Linked DNA regions of Nodosilinea sp. FACHB-141. The main gene of each other region encodes a partner of the protein of the gene in region 2 in a complex. Links are inferred from orthologs where the notes say so. Each region holds a gene or a part of one and is shown on either strand. Other genes may lie near its edges.

What was found. The genes of interacting proteins can lie anywhere in the genome.
Region 1: the proteins of nuoH (region 2) and ndhC are in contact, whole or in part, in a cryo-EM structure (PDB 6KHJ), measured with the Thermosynechococcus vestitus proteins. The link is inferred for Nodosilinea sp. FACHB-141 from one-to-one orthologs. Residues at the interface, in WP_126985484.1 of Thermosynechococcus vestitus: Gln8, Lys26, Trp29, Leu30, Pro33, Met34, Met37, Leu38, Leu83, Ile84, Phe85, Lys86, Glu87, Asp88, Val89, Leu90, Pro91, Ala92, Thr100, Ala104, Val107, Ile108, Phe111, Leu112, Tyr114, Ile115, Ile125, Ser126, Leu128, Phe133; in WP_126986108.1 of Thermosynechococcus vestitus: Gly6, Tyr7, Glu8, Tyr9, Phe10, Gly12, Phe13, Leu14, Ile16, Cys17, Ser18, Pro21, Ala24, Leu25, Ala27, Ser28, Leu31, Arg32, Pro33, Ser35, Arg40, Leu41, Thr42, Thr43, Tyr44, Glu45, Ile51, Gly53, Ala54, Trp55.

What each region holds. Positions count from the first base shown.
Region 1 is NZ_JACJPP010000022.1:141,070-146,507, forward strand. The notes cover bases 2,470-5,438. They hold ndhC (photosynthetic/respiratory NAD(P)H-quinone oxidoreductase subunit C), read right to left. Parts: upstream 4,151-5,438; coding sequence 3,788-4,150; downstream 2,470-3,787. Other genes in these bases: H6F59_RS22985 (NAD(P)H-quinone oxidoreductase subunit J), read right to left, coding at 2,502-3,053; nuoB (NADH-quinone oxidoreductase subunit NuoB), read right to left, coding at 3,054-3,797; H6F59_RS23000 (rubredoxin), read left to right, coding at 4,595-4,900; H6F59_RS23005 (photosynthesis system II assembly factor Ycf48), read left to right, coding at 4,997-5,438. Outside these bases: H6F59_RS22980 (polysaccharide biosynthesis tyrosine autokinase), read right to left, coding at 1-1,856. UniProt on the Escherichia coli protein: NDH-1 shuttles electrons from NADH, via FMN and iron-sulfur (Fe-S) centers, to quinones in the respiratory chain. The immediate electron acceptor for the enzyme in this species is believed to be ubiquinone.
Region 2 is NZ_JACJPP010000007.1:647,178-654,823, reverse strand. The notes cover bases 147-2,916. They hold nuoH (NADH-quinone oxidoreductase subunit NuoH), read right to left. Parts: upstream 2,206-2,916; coding sequence 1,087-2,205; downstream 147-1,086. Other genes in these bases: H6F59_RS06390 (citrate synthase), read right to left, coding at 2,605-2,916; ndhI (NAD(P)H-quinone oxidoreductase subunit I), read right to left, coding at 341-976; H6F59_RS06405 (NADH-quinone oxidoreductase subunit J), read right to left, coding at 147-258. Outside these bases: more of H6F59_RS06405, read right to left, coding at 1-146; more of H6F59_RS06390, read right to left, coding at 2,917-3,786; H6F59_RS06385 (heavy-metal-associated domain-containing protein), read left to right, coding at 4,077-4,277; H6F59_RS06380 (Gfo/Idh/MocA family protein), read right to left, coding at 4,234-5,325; H6F59_RS06375 (YheT family hydrolase), read left to right, coding at 5,396-6,442; H6F59_RS06370 (DUF4870 domain-containing protein), read right to left, coding at 6,761-7,105; H6F59_RS06365 (HhoA/HhoB/HtrA family serine endopeptidase), read right to left, coding at 7,154-7,646. UniProt on the Escherichia coli protein: NDH-1 shuttles electrons from NADH, via FMN and iron-sulfur (Fe-S) centers, to quinones in the respiratory chain. The immediate electron acceptor for the enzyme in this species is believed to be ubiquinone.

The DNA.
Region 1 (5,438 bases), on a different replicon or contig from region 2:
GGGTTAGGTGGAAGAGCACCAGCCGTCATGAGAGCTAAGTTCTCAGAGATTTGGTGGACAACGTCTTGCTGGGTTTCTTCTCTAATGAGTACTTGGCTTAAACCAGCTCGGTTAATAACATCCCAAATATGGTGCTGAGATGGAGAGCGAAGGTCAGCATCAATCAACAATACCTGTTTACCTGATTGAGCCAAAGTAGCAGCTAAATTGGCTGAAACTTCAGATTTACCTTCTTCGGAAACTGAACTGGTAATTGCGATGACGCGATGAGGGGTGTCAGAGCTGGTGAATTTTAGATTTGCCTGAAGCATTTGAAAAGCTGCCGAGACCATGGGTTGATCTCTATCAAGGGCAGGAATATAGGCAGCTCGGTCAAGTCTGCCCGCAAGGTAGGCTGTAGAGCCTTCACTTTCAGACTTTGTGCGAAACTTAGGAACTAAACCGAGTAGAGTGTAGCCCAGCAACATCTCGCCATCCTTGGCAGTTTTGACTGATTTGTCGACCAAATCTAGGAAGAAGGCGCAAGCAATGCCAAGCAAACTACCTAGAAAGGTGCCAACGACAAGGGCCGGAATAAGTAGGCTACCAGCGTCTTCTGCAGGTTCAGCCCTTTCCAAAATTTCGGCGCTGCCGACGGTTTGGTTTTCAGCTAGCTGAGTTTGTTGAAAAGCTGCTAAAAGATTTTCATAGTTTAGCTGAGCTGACTGAAGACGCTGAGTCAATTCCAATTGGCGCTTCTCAAGGGCTGGAAACGCCTGAATTCTCTCGGCGTAACGATTTCGAGATTCAACCAGACTTTGCAGTTGACTAGCCAAACTAGAACGGTTTACGACGGCTGTGGCTAAGTCTGTTGTGAGCTGTTGATCTAGAGGGCTCATCTGTAGATTGCCGAGACCCGCAAGCTCAGTTGTGCCTACGATGTCTTCAACTCGTTCCCTAAGCAGGCTTTCCAGTGATTCTACTCGGCGCTCTAAGTTGATGACGGTGGGGTGAGTCTCTCGATAGAGACTACGCTGACTTGCCAACTCTGCTTGGGCTAGCTGTAAATCTGCTAGTGCTTGCTGAACAGCCGTAGACTGGCTTAAGGTTTCGATGCGTTTGGCTTGCTCTAGTGGGATTGCTAATTGTTCTTGTAGCTTGCTTGCTTGAGTGTTGGCACTAGCGAGAGTAGAAGACACATCGCGAATCTGGGTGTCTAGCTCAGCGATCGCAGTAACGGCTACGACAGCTTCGTCTTCAAGAACAACAATGCCATTAGCATCCTTGAACTGCTGCAGTGCTGCGGCCGAACGGTCTAGATCAGCTTCCGCAATAGGCAGTTGCCGCTCAATGAATTCTCTAGCTGTAGCTGCCTTCAGGCGGTTGCTGAGAATGTCTCGTTCTAGATATGCATCCATTACCGCGTTAACGACGGTAGCAGCTTCATCCGGATCGTCGGAACTATAGGCAATCTGTAAGATGTCTGCCTGTTCTGTAGACTCTACTTTGAGTTTGGTGCTTAGATCTGCTGGCTTTAGAGGCAAGCCGTCATCATCCGTAAGACCCAGGTTCTCAATAACGGATTCCATAACTGCAGTTGAAAGCACAACAGAACTTTGGTTCTGGAGGTTGTTCACTGAGAGAGGGAGTTCCCTAATATCTGTCCCTACCCCAGTCAGTGTTGGCGTAAGGTCTGGCCTAACCAGTATGCTGCCTTCTGCGCTATAGGACGGGTCCCGCGTCAAGGCAAAGAGTACTGAACCTGCCATACAGGTGCCTAGCACAAGAGTCGCTGGCAACCAACGCCGTTTCAGCACTAGCCAGTAGCGTTGTAGGTCAATTTCTTCAACGTAATCTTGGTAGGTCTTGTTAGTCATAGACGAATAGAAGTGAGATACGCCTGAAAACAATCTGGTTACTTACGCAATGCGGTAAGCTACTGTCCCATTCCACATAGACAACTCGATTGCTTAGACTACAGGTTTTGACCTGCAGTCGGCCGCATTAAGTGAAAATGTCTAGGTCGCCTTAGTGGTGAACGCTAGTAGGTCTAAATAATGAGTCAAAGACTCGTATAACTGCCTATCTGATTTAAATAGATGCTTAAACCCTTTACGCAAGCATATCCTATGGAAGCAGTCGCGGGGGGAGGGGTGTTGAGCTGTCTAGCACTGTCTTAACAATGATGACGATTCTATGATGCTCAAAGCCTATCAGGAACTTGATGTCGTAAGTCTGCTCACCCAAGTGCAGTTTTGCAGGCACAAGCAAATTCGGTGAATAAGACCCATCTACGGAAAATAGCCTGATGAAAGAACATCAGGCTATTTCTCAAACCCCAAGACTACGCCCACAGGAAGCCAGCGACTTACTCAATTAATTAATATCCTGCGGAAATGTCGCTTGCCGAAAAAATTGCTCGACCTAAACACAGGAGTAGCTGAAAGCTGTACAAGAGGTTCACGGATTGTTGTAACAGCTTTTAGTAACCGCTTCACAAACGTAAACCTCATGCTGGAGCCTCAATAGGCATCCTGAAGCTCATAGAAGTCGGGAGAAATATAATCTTTGCGAAGCGGCCAGCCCACCCAGTCCTCAGGCATAAGTAGTCGCTTTAAATTGGGATGGCCCTCGTAAACGATGCCATACATGTCATAGCTTTCTCGCTCTTGCCAATCGGCTGCCTTCCAGATCCAGTACACCGAAGGTACTCGAGGATTGCTACGAGGCAAAAATACCTTAACTCTGACTTCTTCGGGGTTATCGGTGTTGTCGTCCAGTTTTACCAGATGGTAAAAGCTCACCAGCTCCTTGCCTGGACCATCATCATAGGCTCCTTGGCACTGGAGATAATTAAAGCCATAGGCATATAGAGCAGTACAGATTGGAATAAGAAATTGCGGTTCTACCGTAATTATCTCTATTCCTAAATGATCGCGGGGCATTAACCTGTGGTCAAACCCGTTTTCAGTTAGCCAACTGGATACAGCGCCCGCCTCAACTAGAGGCGCTGCCGATGATTCACCGGCAGGCTCTGGCTGCGGAGATGATGCTTGGGAGTCTTCTTCAGCCATTTAAACCTCCTTATTCTCGGGAGTCAGCTCTGCTACAGTTTCAGACATGGGCATCCCCATAGCTTCCATGAGCTCCTTGGGCGGCACGGTATGAGTGCCTGTCTGTAAGTACTGACCTGTTAGGATTGCAGGCACTGCTTTAAGCTGATGGCTGCGCTCATAAAAACGATGGGTTTGCAGGGTGTAAGCACGATCCTGCATAGATTCTGTTGCTACTTTCTTCCTGAGCTTGATGATGGCGTCAATGATTGCCTCAGGCCTGGGAGGGCAGCCAGGGATATAAACATCAACCGGAATTAGCTTGTCGACTCCACGCACTGCCGAAGTGGAGTCGCTGCTGAACATGCCGCCAGTGATGGTACAAGCTCCCATAGCAATAACGTACTTGGGATCTGGCATTTGCTCGTAGAGCCGTACTAGGGCAGGGGCCATCTTCATGTTGATGGTGCCAGCGGTAATGATTAAGTCGGCTTGACGAGGACTGGCTCTAGGCAACAACCCGAAGCGATCGAAGTCGAAGCGAGAGCCAATCAACGCTGCAAACTCAATGAAGCAGCAGGCGGTGCCATAGAGCAAGGGGAACAAGCTGGATAGCCGACACCAGTTGTAAAGGTCATCGACCGTAGTCAAAATGACGTTCTCAGATAGCCCATGGGTTACCGCAGGCGGTGCTGAAGGATTGGCAAGCTTTTCCCCTGGGGCCAGAGAAAGCGGATCGGCGGCTGAGGGGGGTGTCATGACCATTCCAAGGCTCCTTTACGCCAAGCGTACACAAGACCAACAACCAAGATGGCAATAAAAATCAATGCTTCTACAAATGCTAACAAGCCTAGCTGGTTAAACGCTACCGCCCATGGATACAAGAAGACAGTTTCTACGTCGAAGATAACGAAGACCAGCGCAAACATATAGTAGCGAATGTTGAACTGAATCCATGCGCCACCAATGGGCTCCATGCCCGACTCGTAGGTGGTTCTGCGGGCAGGACCTCGGCTAACAGGGCGCAACAGCTTGGAGGCTGTCAATGCGGCCACTGGCACCAGACAGGATATGAGTAAGAAGACTAGGAAATATTCGTAACCAGATAAGACGAACACAGGTTCACCACCCTAGAAGGCTATTTCACACAGTGCGGTCTGAGACTTAGCAGCCCATGCGCTTCAGGTGTATTCTAAGGCAATTTAGCTGAAAAACTAGGGTCAAAGTTGATTTGGCAATGGAAGCTTGGCTGTGCGATCGCAAACTTAAGCCAAGGATTAGCCCAAAAGCTGGGTGGCCCAACTGTGTCATAATTGTTTACAACGAGCATCTTTGCCCTGCACGTTGTTTGGTGAGCTTTTTCTGGTCACAGAGGACGGACCACGGAGAATTCTGACCGCCCCGGTAACTCTTGATTGAATTTAAGGTGCCTTAGTCCTATGAGTGTTGAGTCTGATCCTTCGGCTAATTCATCTGAATCTGTAGATCTGGCTGCTAATTCTGAGGGGGCTGATGGCCTTGAGAGTAGCCCGGCTGAGGTGGTTGTCCTGTCTCCTGAGGAAATGGATTGCTACGAATGTCGATCCTGCGGCTACTCCTATGAGCCAGTTAAGGGTGACAGTCGGGCTAAAATTCCTCAAGGCACTGCCTTCGAGGATTTACCTGTGAACTGGCGCTGTCCGGTGTGTAGTGCTCCGAAGAAGCGATTTGCCAACATTGGCCCGGTCAACTCTCCCTCGGGCTTTAAGGAGAATTTGAACTTCGGCTTGGGCGTGAATCGGTTGACTCCTGGCCAGAAAAATATTTTAATCTTTGGCGCTTTGGCCGTAGGGTTTATGTTTTTCATCAGCCTTTACGGTTTGAGGTAGTGCTGTAAGCGCTTTTTGGAGGCGCCTCAGGGGTAGAGAGCGGGCTCTGCGGATTTGACTTGAGTGTTGTTTAGGAAGTACGGGTTTTGATTGTCTATGCACGCTGCGTTTGACTGGTTAAAGCGAGGCTTAGTGATGCTAGTGGCGGTGCTGCTGGCAACCAGCTGCTCTGGTTATTTTTTGCCGGACGCAGACGTGCATCCCTGGGAAGTCATCCAGGTGCCCGTGAAGTCTACTCTATCTGACATTGCATTTACCCAAAATGCCAATCACGGCTGGATTGTGGGTAGCCGGAATACCTTGCTAGAAACTCAAGATGGCGGTGATACCTGGCAAGTCCGTGAATTGGCCTTGGAAGATCAAGCTTATACGTTTACTTCCATTGATTTTTCCGGTAATGAGGGGTGGGTTGCGGGCCTCCCGTCGGTCCTCTTGCACACCGGTGATGGGGGGAAAACCTGGGAAAGCGTGCCTTTGAGCAAAGAATTGCCGGGTTCACCCTTTTTGGTTACGGCTGTTGGCAACAAGTCGGCTGAGA
Region 2 (7,646 bases):
CTGCTGTTCCTTATTTACCAGCATGATCCCAAACAGAATAAGCACGCTGACGGCACCCACGTACACCAGCACCTGAGCGGCGGCCACAAACCCTGCATTGAGCAAGATGTAAAGGCCCGACATGCTGGTAAATACGCCCCCCAGCAAAAACGCCGAATAGACAATGTTGTCTAACAGCACGACCCCCAGGGCACCCCCCAGCGTCATTGCAACTAGGATGCCAAAGGCAACGAGTTGTACCCCTTCCGCTAGCGTCACAGTTTTGACTCCTGTAAAAATTGAGCGATCGCAGCCGTGGTCTTAGCTTAGGCGAATGTACCACGTAACCCTAACGGGTGCATTACTCCTTAGGCTTGGCTTCGCTAGCCTGAGCTTCGCCTTCAGCCGCTTTAGCCTCTTTCTGAGCCGCCTCCAAAATTTCTTGGGGCATCTGGCCCGCCCGTCGAGCGTTGACCGGCAGATCATGAGGACCCATGACGCCCTTGGGCAAGTAGGCCAGCTCCCGCAGGGGAGTGACCATCGGGTCTTGGGTGACCTTGTAGGGCAAACGACCCAGGGCTACGTTGTCGTAGTTCAGTTCGTGGCGCTCATAGACAGCCAGCTCATACTCTTCAGTCATCGACAGACAGTTGGTGGGGCAATACTCCACGCAGTTGCCGCAGAAAATGCAGACCCCAAAGTCAATACTGTAGTGCTTCAGGTCTTTTTTCTTAGTCGCCTTATCAAACTCCCAATCAACTACAGGCAGGTTGATGGGGCACACCCGCACACACACCTCACAGGCAATGCACTTGTCAAACTCAAAGTGAATGCGTCCCCGAAACCGCTCTGAGGGGATCAGTTTCTCATAGGGGTACTGCACCGTCACCGGTCGGCGACTCATGTGGTCAAAGGTTACAGAAAGCCCCTGACCGATATATTTGGCCGCCTGTAAGCTCTCTTTGGCATAATCGCCGACTTGTTTAAGAAAACCCAGCATGGGGAAAATCTCCGCAGTGGTACAGGTTGTCAGTGGGGTAGTTGAGCTTTCAGCAGAGGCTAGCTACCAGAAGCCACCTATTTACAGGGTAGGGCAAGCGCTTTGAGCTAGCCACCAAAGGCAACCGGAAACGCCAGCTTGAGGGCGGCAGTCAGCAACAGGTTGACCAACGCTACCGGCAGCAGAAACTTCCAGCCAAAGTCAAGCAGTTGGTCAATGCGAACGCGGGGCACGGTCCACCGCAGCAGCACCGCAATGAAGACCAGGGCGTAGGCCTTGAACAGGGTCATCACAATGCCGAGGGAAGCGGTGATGACCTGGAGCCAGGGGGTAGTTTCGCTGACCCCAATCAAACTGGCTAACCAGCTCACCGAGATGGGAGATTCCCAGCCGCCCAGATACAAAATCGAGACGATCAGCGCCGACAGCACCAGGTTGACGTAGGAGCCTACGTAGAACAGGCCAAACTTCATGCCGGTGTATTCAGTCTGGTAGCCGGCCACCAGCTCTTCCTCCGCCTCTGGTAGGTCAAAGGGCAGACGCTCGCACTCCGCCAGGGCCGCAATCCAAAAAATCAGGAACCCGGCGGGCTGTCGCCAGATATTCCAACCCAAAATGCCATAGCCCGACTGCTGATTGACAATGTCGATAGTGCTCAGGCTGTTTGACATCAGCACCACGGCCAGCACCGCCAGCGCCATGGGAATTTCGTAGCTGATGGACTGTGCCGCTGCCCGCAAGCCCCCCAGCAGGGAGTACTTGTTGTTAGAGGAATAGCCCGACATCAGCAGGCCAATGGGGGCAATGCTGGAGAGGGCAATCCATAGAAAGATGCCAACGCCGATGTCGGTAATCACCAGATTTTGGCCGAAGGGCACAATCAGGTACGACAAAAACACCGGGATCACAACGATCGCAGGCCCCAGCGTAAACAGAATCGGGTCAGCCTTGGCGGGGGTGATGTCCTCTTTGAAGATCAGCTTGATGCCATCGGCAGCGGCCTGAAGAGTACCGAGGGGTCCAGCAAACTCAGGCCCAATCCGCTGCTGAGCGGCGGCAGAAATCTTACGCTCTAGCCATACCGTCACAAAAATGCTGACCGTGGCTCCAATCAGAATCACCACCATGGGCAAGGGCAACCACAGAGCCTTTGCCGCTCCAGCTGGCAGTCCCAGGTCGACGAGGGCGGTGACAAAACTACCCTGTAGGTCAATTCCTTGATTCATGGGCCAGTCCTTAGCAACGGTACAGTTAACTCTGGCAGAGAGAAAACACTTTAGATTCTACCGTTATCTTCCCCCATCCACCGAGCCAGACGGGTGGGATTCATAGGAAGTTTTGGCGGGAGGGTATTGAAGGAATGGTGTAAGCAGTGGGGGCTGGGGTGGAGGGTTCAAGGTTTACGGTATAAAGCTCCGGGGATGTCCTAAATAGTTCCGCACTCAAAATCCCGCTTCCCAATCCCCTGAAACCCTATACCCTGCACCTTAAACCTCTCACACACCCAAACAAAAGCCCCCCAGCGCAAGCGCCAGAGGGGCAGGAGTTCCTGAAAATCGTCACTAGATCAATAATCTGCGCAGGGGAGAAGAGTGCCCAGGGGGGTCTGACCCATCAGTGGCCTATCAGGAGGGTAGAGACACCGAAAAACCCTGCTTATCCCAGATGTGGGGACGGTCGGCCAGATCAACATAGGGCTGGTCGTGGGGGCCAGTGTAGATCTGGGTAGGGCGAAAGATGCGGTTTTCGCCCAGCTGCTCTTTCCAGTGGGCCAGCCAGCCAGCCACCCGAGCGATCGCAAAGATCGGCGTAAACAGATCGGTCGGAATGCCCAGCTTGCGGTAGACCAGCCCCGAGTAAAAGTCAACGTTGGGGTAAATACCTTTGGCGCCGAGCTTTTCAGAAACGACCTGCTCCATCTCTAGAGCGATCGCGTAGTACTCGTCTTGACCAAACTTGGCAAACAGCTGCTCAGCCAGCCCCTGCAAGATGGTGGCACGGGGGTCTTTGACCTTGTAGACCCGGTGGCCAAAGCCCATAATTTTAGCCTTTTCGGCAATACAGCGCTCCACGTAGGGGCGCACGTTTTCGACCGAACCGATCTCCTCCAACATGTCGATTACCTCCTCGTTGGCGCCGCCGTGGAGCGGCCCTGCCAGGGTGCCCACCGCCGAGGCCACCACTGCGTAGGGGTCGGTTAACGTCGAGGCCGTCACCATTGCCGAAAAGGTCGAGGCGTTGATGGTGTGCTCGGCGTGGAGAGTAAGGCAAACATCAAAGATATGCGCCGCCAGAGGGTCGGGCTCGCGCTCGTTGAGCATGTAGAGAAAGTTAGCGGAGTAGTTGAGGTCATCCCTAGGCTGCACCGGGTCATTGCCCTTGCGCATCAGCTGAAACGCCGCCACCATGGTGGGAATTTTGGCCAGCAGCCGCACCACCGCCTGTTGAATGTAGACAGGGTTATCCAGCGCTCGGCGAGAGTAGAACAAGCCCAAAGCGGCCGCACAGGCTTGCAGGGCATCCATCGGGTGGCCGCTCTCGGGGAAGCACTTCATCATGTCGCGGACGCGGTACTTGAGGCGGCGGTGGTAGCAAATTTCGTGTTCAAAAGCCTCCAGCTCCTGCTTGGAGGGCAGCCCGCCCCAGATCAACAGGTAGGCCGTTTCGAGAAAGGTGCCCCGCTGGGCTAACTCTTCAATGGGAATGCCGCGATACTCCAGAATTCCCGCCTGGCCATCCACATAGCTAATGCTCGACTGGGTGGCCGGTACACCCTCTAAACCGGGCCTGTACTCACATACGGTCATAATAGTTGTCGCTCCCATTTGCTGACCTGTGATTCCAAGGGCGTTAGCCCCTTAGAATCAACGCTACCAAATCATTTGATCAACCTTAGCGCTGCTGTCAACCGAGTGGGGAGAATGGCAGTGTAACAGCCCTTCCTGTTAGACCCAATTCAGTTGAGGCCGAAGGTCAGCAGAGACTTTCACATGTAGGCAGGGAACGGCGATCGCTCCAGCAGATCAAAAGCGATCGTGCCCGTGCCGATATCCATGGCCTACAGTGATTGAGTCCTTAATTTCCCACACCAATCCCTATGACCACCCTTTCTGTGACCGTGCCCGATATGGCTTGCGGAGCCTGCGTTAGCACCATTACCCAAGCCGTGCAGGCCGTTGACCCCAGCGCCGAGGTCAAAACCGACCTCGCGTCTAAGGCGGTAGACATTACCGCCAGCGTGACCGCCGAGGCACTTACCGAGGCGATTCAGAAGGCGGGCTATACGGTGCAGGCCTAGGCGCAGCAACGTCGACCACCCGCCCCGTCGCCGCCGATCGCTGGGCAGCCGACGCCACCTGCAAGGTGTAGAGGCTGGCCTCGGGTGTGCAGTATAGTGTCTGCCCGGTTAGCAAATGCTCGATCACCTGGGCGGTGTCAGCCGCAAACAGCCCTCGGCGAGAGCCGACCTCTATAGCGCGGGTACCTTGGGCGTCGGTCAGAGCACCCTGGTCACCGTCTAGGCAAAGCGAGCCGTCGCTGCCAATCACCTCTAGCCGCCGCGTCGTCTGCCACAGAGCCTCACCTTTGCCATAGGTCACCTCTGCGATCAGCCCTGAGGTGAAGGTGAGCTGGGCGGTGCAGAGGCAGGTGGCGTAGCAGGTCAGACCTTCGGGGCCAGGGGCGAGGTCACTGTAGTGGTTTTGACAGTAGACCCGCGCCACTGGCCCAAAGCAGTCGATCAGCCGGTGTAGGCGCGACAGTGCCCCCACCAACGGAAAGCCAAACAGCTCAGGGCAATAGGTCCAGGTGGTAGGAGCAGGGCGGCGAGGGGCTAAGGTGCAGTAGCGGGCGTAGAAGGGCTGACCGATCGCCTCCAAACTAGCTTTCGCCGCCAGATGGGTGCCCCCCAACAGCTCGATGTGTTCGACATGCAGCAGGCGCTGCTTGGCCTTGGCCAGGGTAAGCAGCAGCTGAGCCTCGTCGGCACTCAGCGCCAGGGGATATTCCACCACCACATGGTGGTTGGCCTCGAGGGCAGCGGCAGCCACGGTACTGTGGTCGCGGTTGATGTGGCAGACCACGATCAGATCTAGGTCAGAGCGATCGACTAGGGTTTGCCAGTTGTCTACGGCGACGGCGTTGTACTGCGCGGCAAAGGCTTGGGTATCGGCGGTGTTGTGGCCGGCCACGGCGACCAGGGAGGCGCGATCGCTCGCCCGTAGCGCATCGGCCCGCAGCCGCGCTACAAAGCCCGTGCCGACCATGCCGACTCGCACTACATCGCTCTCAACCCTGGGGGTCGCCATCACCCATTCCTCAGCTGCGTCGCCACCGCCATAGTACATTTTTCTCCAGCAGGGGGATGGTGCTGCAACGGGTTCTCTGGAATGCTGAAGGCAGTATTAGCACGAACCTATGCCTCCCTTTGTGCCCCCCTGGTTTTTGCAAAATGGTTTGGCCATGACCCTCTACACCACCCTGGTGTCGAGCCAAACCTGGCCCCAGAGCATTGACCTGCCGCCCGTCACCTACCAAGACCATATCTTCACAGGCCAGGGGGATGTGCCGATTTTTGGTCGCTGGACGGTACCCGAGCGGTCAAAGGGCACCATTGTCGCCACCTACGGCATTACCGGCAGCCTCGACGACCAGTGGCAGCTCGAGATTTTGGGCCGCAAAGCCCACCATCAAGGCTATGGCCTGGTGGTGTTTGACTGGCGCGCCCACGGCAAAACCGCAGACCTTTCGCCCACCCTCACCTCCGATGGCATCTATGAAGGGGAGGATTATGTGGCTCTGGCGGCCCAAGCAAAGGCGCTTGGCTGTGCGCCACCCTTCTGGTTTATGGGCTATTCCCTCAGCGGGCAACTGGCACTGTGGGGGGCGAAAGCAGCCATGCAGCTGCCATCCGACAGTGGTTTAGCACCGGGAGATATTGCCGGAGTAGTGGTGATCTGCCCCAGCCTCGACTCCAACCGATCGCTACGCTACTTGACTGCCGATCCGCTAGGCAAGTTTTTAGAGCGATCGATCGCCCAAGAACTCAAGCGCCTAGCCCAACGCCTTTACGAGGCTCACCCCGACCACTTTGACCTAGCTGCGATCGATCGCGCCAACAGCATCTGGGGCTTTGACCACGAACTAGTGATTCCCCGCCTGGGGTTTGCTTCAGTCGAAGACTACTACAACGCCAGCAGCCCGCTGCCCTTCATGGCCGATCTAACGACTCCGACGCTGATTCTCTACGCTGCCGATGACCCGCTGTTTAGCCCAGAGATCATCCCCGACCTAAAGAAGGTCTGTGCGGCCAACCCCAAGATCGACTTGATGCTCACTGACTACGGTGGCCACGTGGGCTACTACAACGGCAGCGCCGGACAACGCCAAGCCGGAGATAGCGACCCCTGGTGGGCGTGGAACCGCGCGCTGGACTGGGTAGAGCGGCAGACTACCTTAGATTGACGTAGCTAAGTCCACCGTGTTTTTGAACCGCACCCTAGGCCATGGAGAACTCTGTGAACAATATGTTAGAGGGTGTTTGAAAAATTCCATGTCGTAGCAAAAGTGGGAATCCCCCTAAATCCCTCTTTCTGAGGAGGATTTAGGGGGATCGGTAGGTGGCTAAAGCTACAGCAAATTACCTCTCAAACGCCCTCTTAGGCCTATCATCAATTCTCACTACAATCCTCTTTACGTTAGCGTTGCCACGCCCACCCCCAAAAGGTTTAGGGACTGGAACCGCTGATTCTTGAGCCAGCAGCAGTTAATCGATCACAGCCCCTAAAACAGGCGCAGAATGAGGGGATATCGGAATGCTGTGTTGGGGTTGGTGATGCTGTGGAAGATGCCAAAGATAGGCATAATCAAGTCCACAAGAAACACAACCAACAACAGCGGAATGCCGATCAGCACCCAGGCCAAAATTCCTGCGACTACCTTCCAAAACCATATATTTAGGTGGAAGTTTATGGCTTCCTTAGCGTTTTCTTTAACGACTGAGTCATTAGAAATCAGCAGAATGGCGATAGGAACGCCAACAGACACGACTAGAGTGTTAAAGAAAATTGAGCCGTGGCTAACGGCAGAAAGAATTTTGCGGGTACCGATGTCTTCAGTGGAATGCATGAAAAGTCTCCTAATTCAAGGGATAGGTAAAAGGGTAAATGGGTAGTGTTAACTAGCCTGCTCGTGAAGCTCAGCGGTTTTGACCTGCACCGTCAGGGGGCGATCGCCCCGCTGAATCTTAAGCTCCAACGCATCGCCAATCCGGGTATTTTCAACCTGAATTTGCAACCCATCGGCGCTGCGAATGGGGACACCGTTGACCTGCAAAATCACATCGCCACGACGCAGACCGGCATCGGCGGCAGGGGTGCCTTCGAGCACGCGAATGATAAGGACGCCATTGACTTCGGGGAGATACATGCCCGAGTTGATGTCTTCGTTACTGCGCTTGGCCTGCTCAGGGGTGAGGTTGGCAATTTGCACGCCAATGTAGGGGTGGGCAACCGTTTCGCCCCGAGCCAGCATGTCTTTAACTTCTTTGGCCTTGTTGATGGGAATGGCAAAGCCAATGCCCATGGCGTCGGCACGAATGGCGGTATTGATGCCGATCACTTCGCCCCGCTGGTTGACCAGCGGCCCACCTGAGTTGCCGGGGTTAATG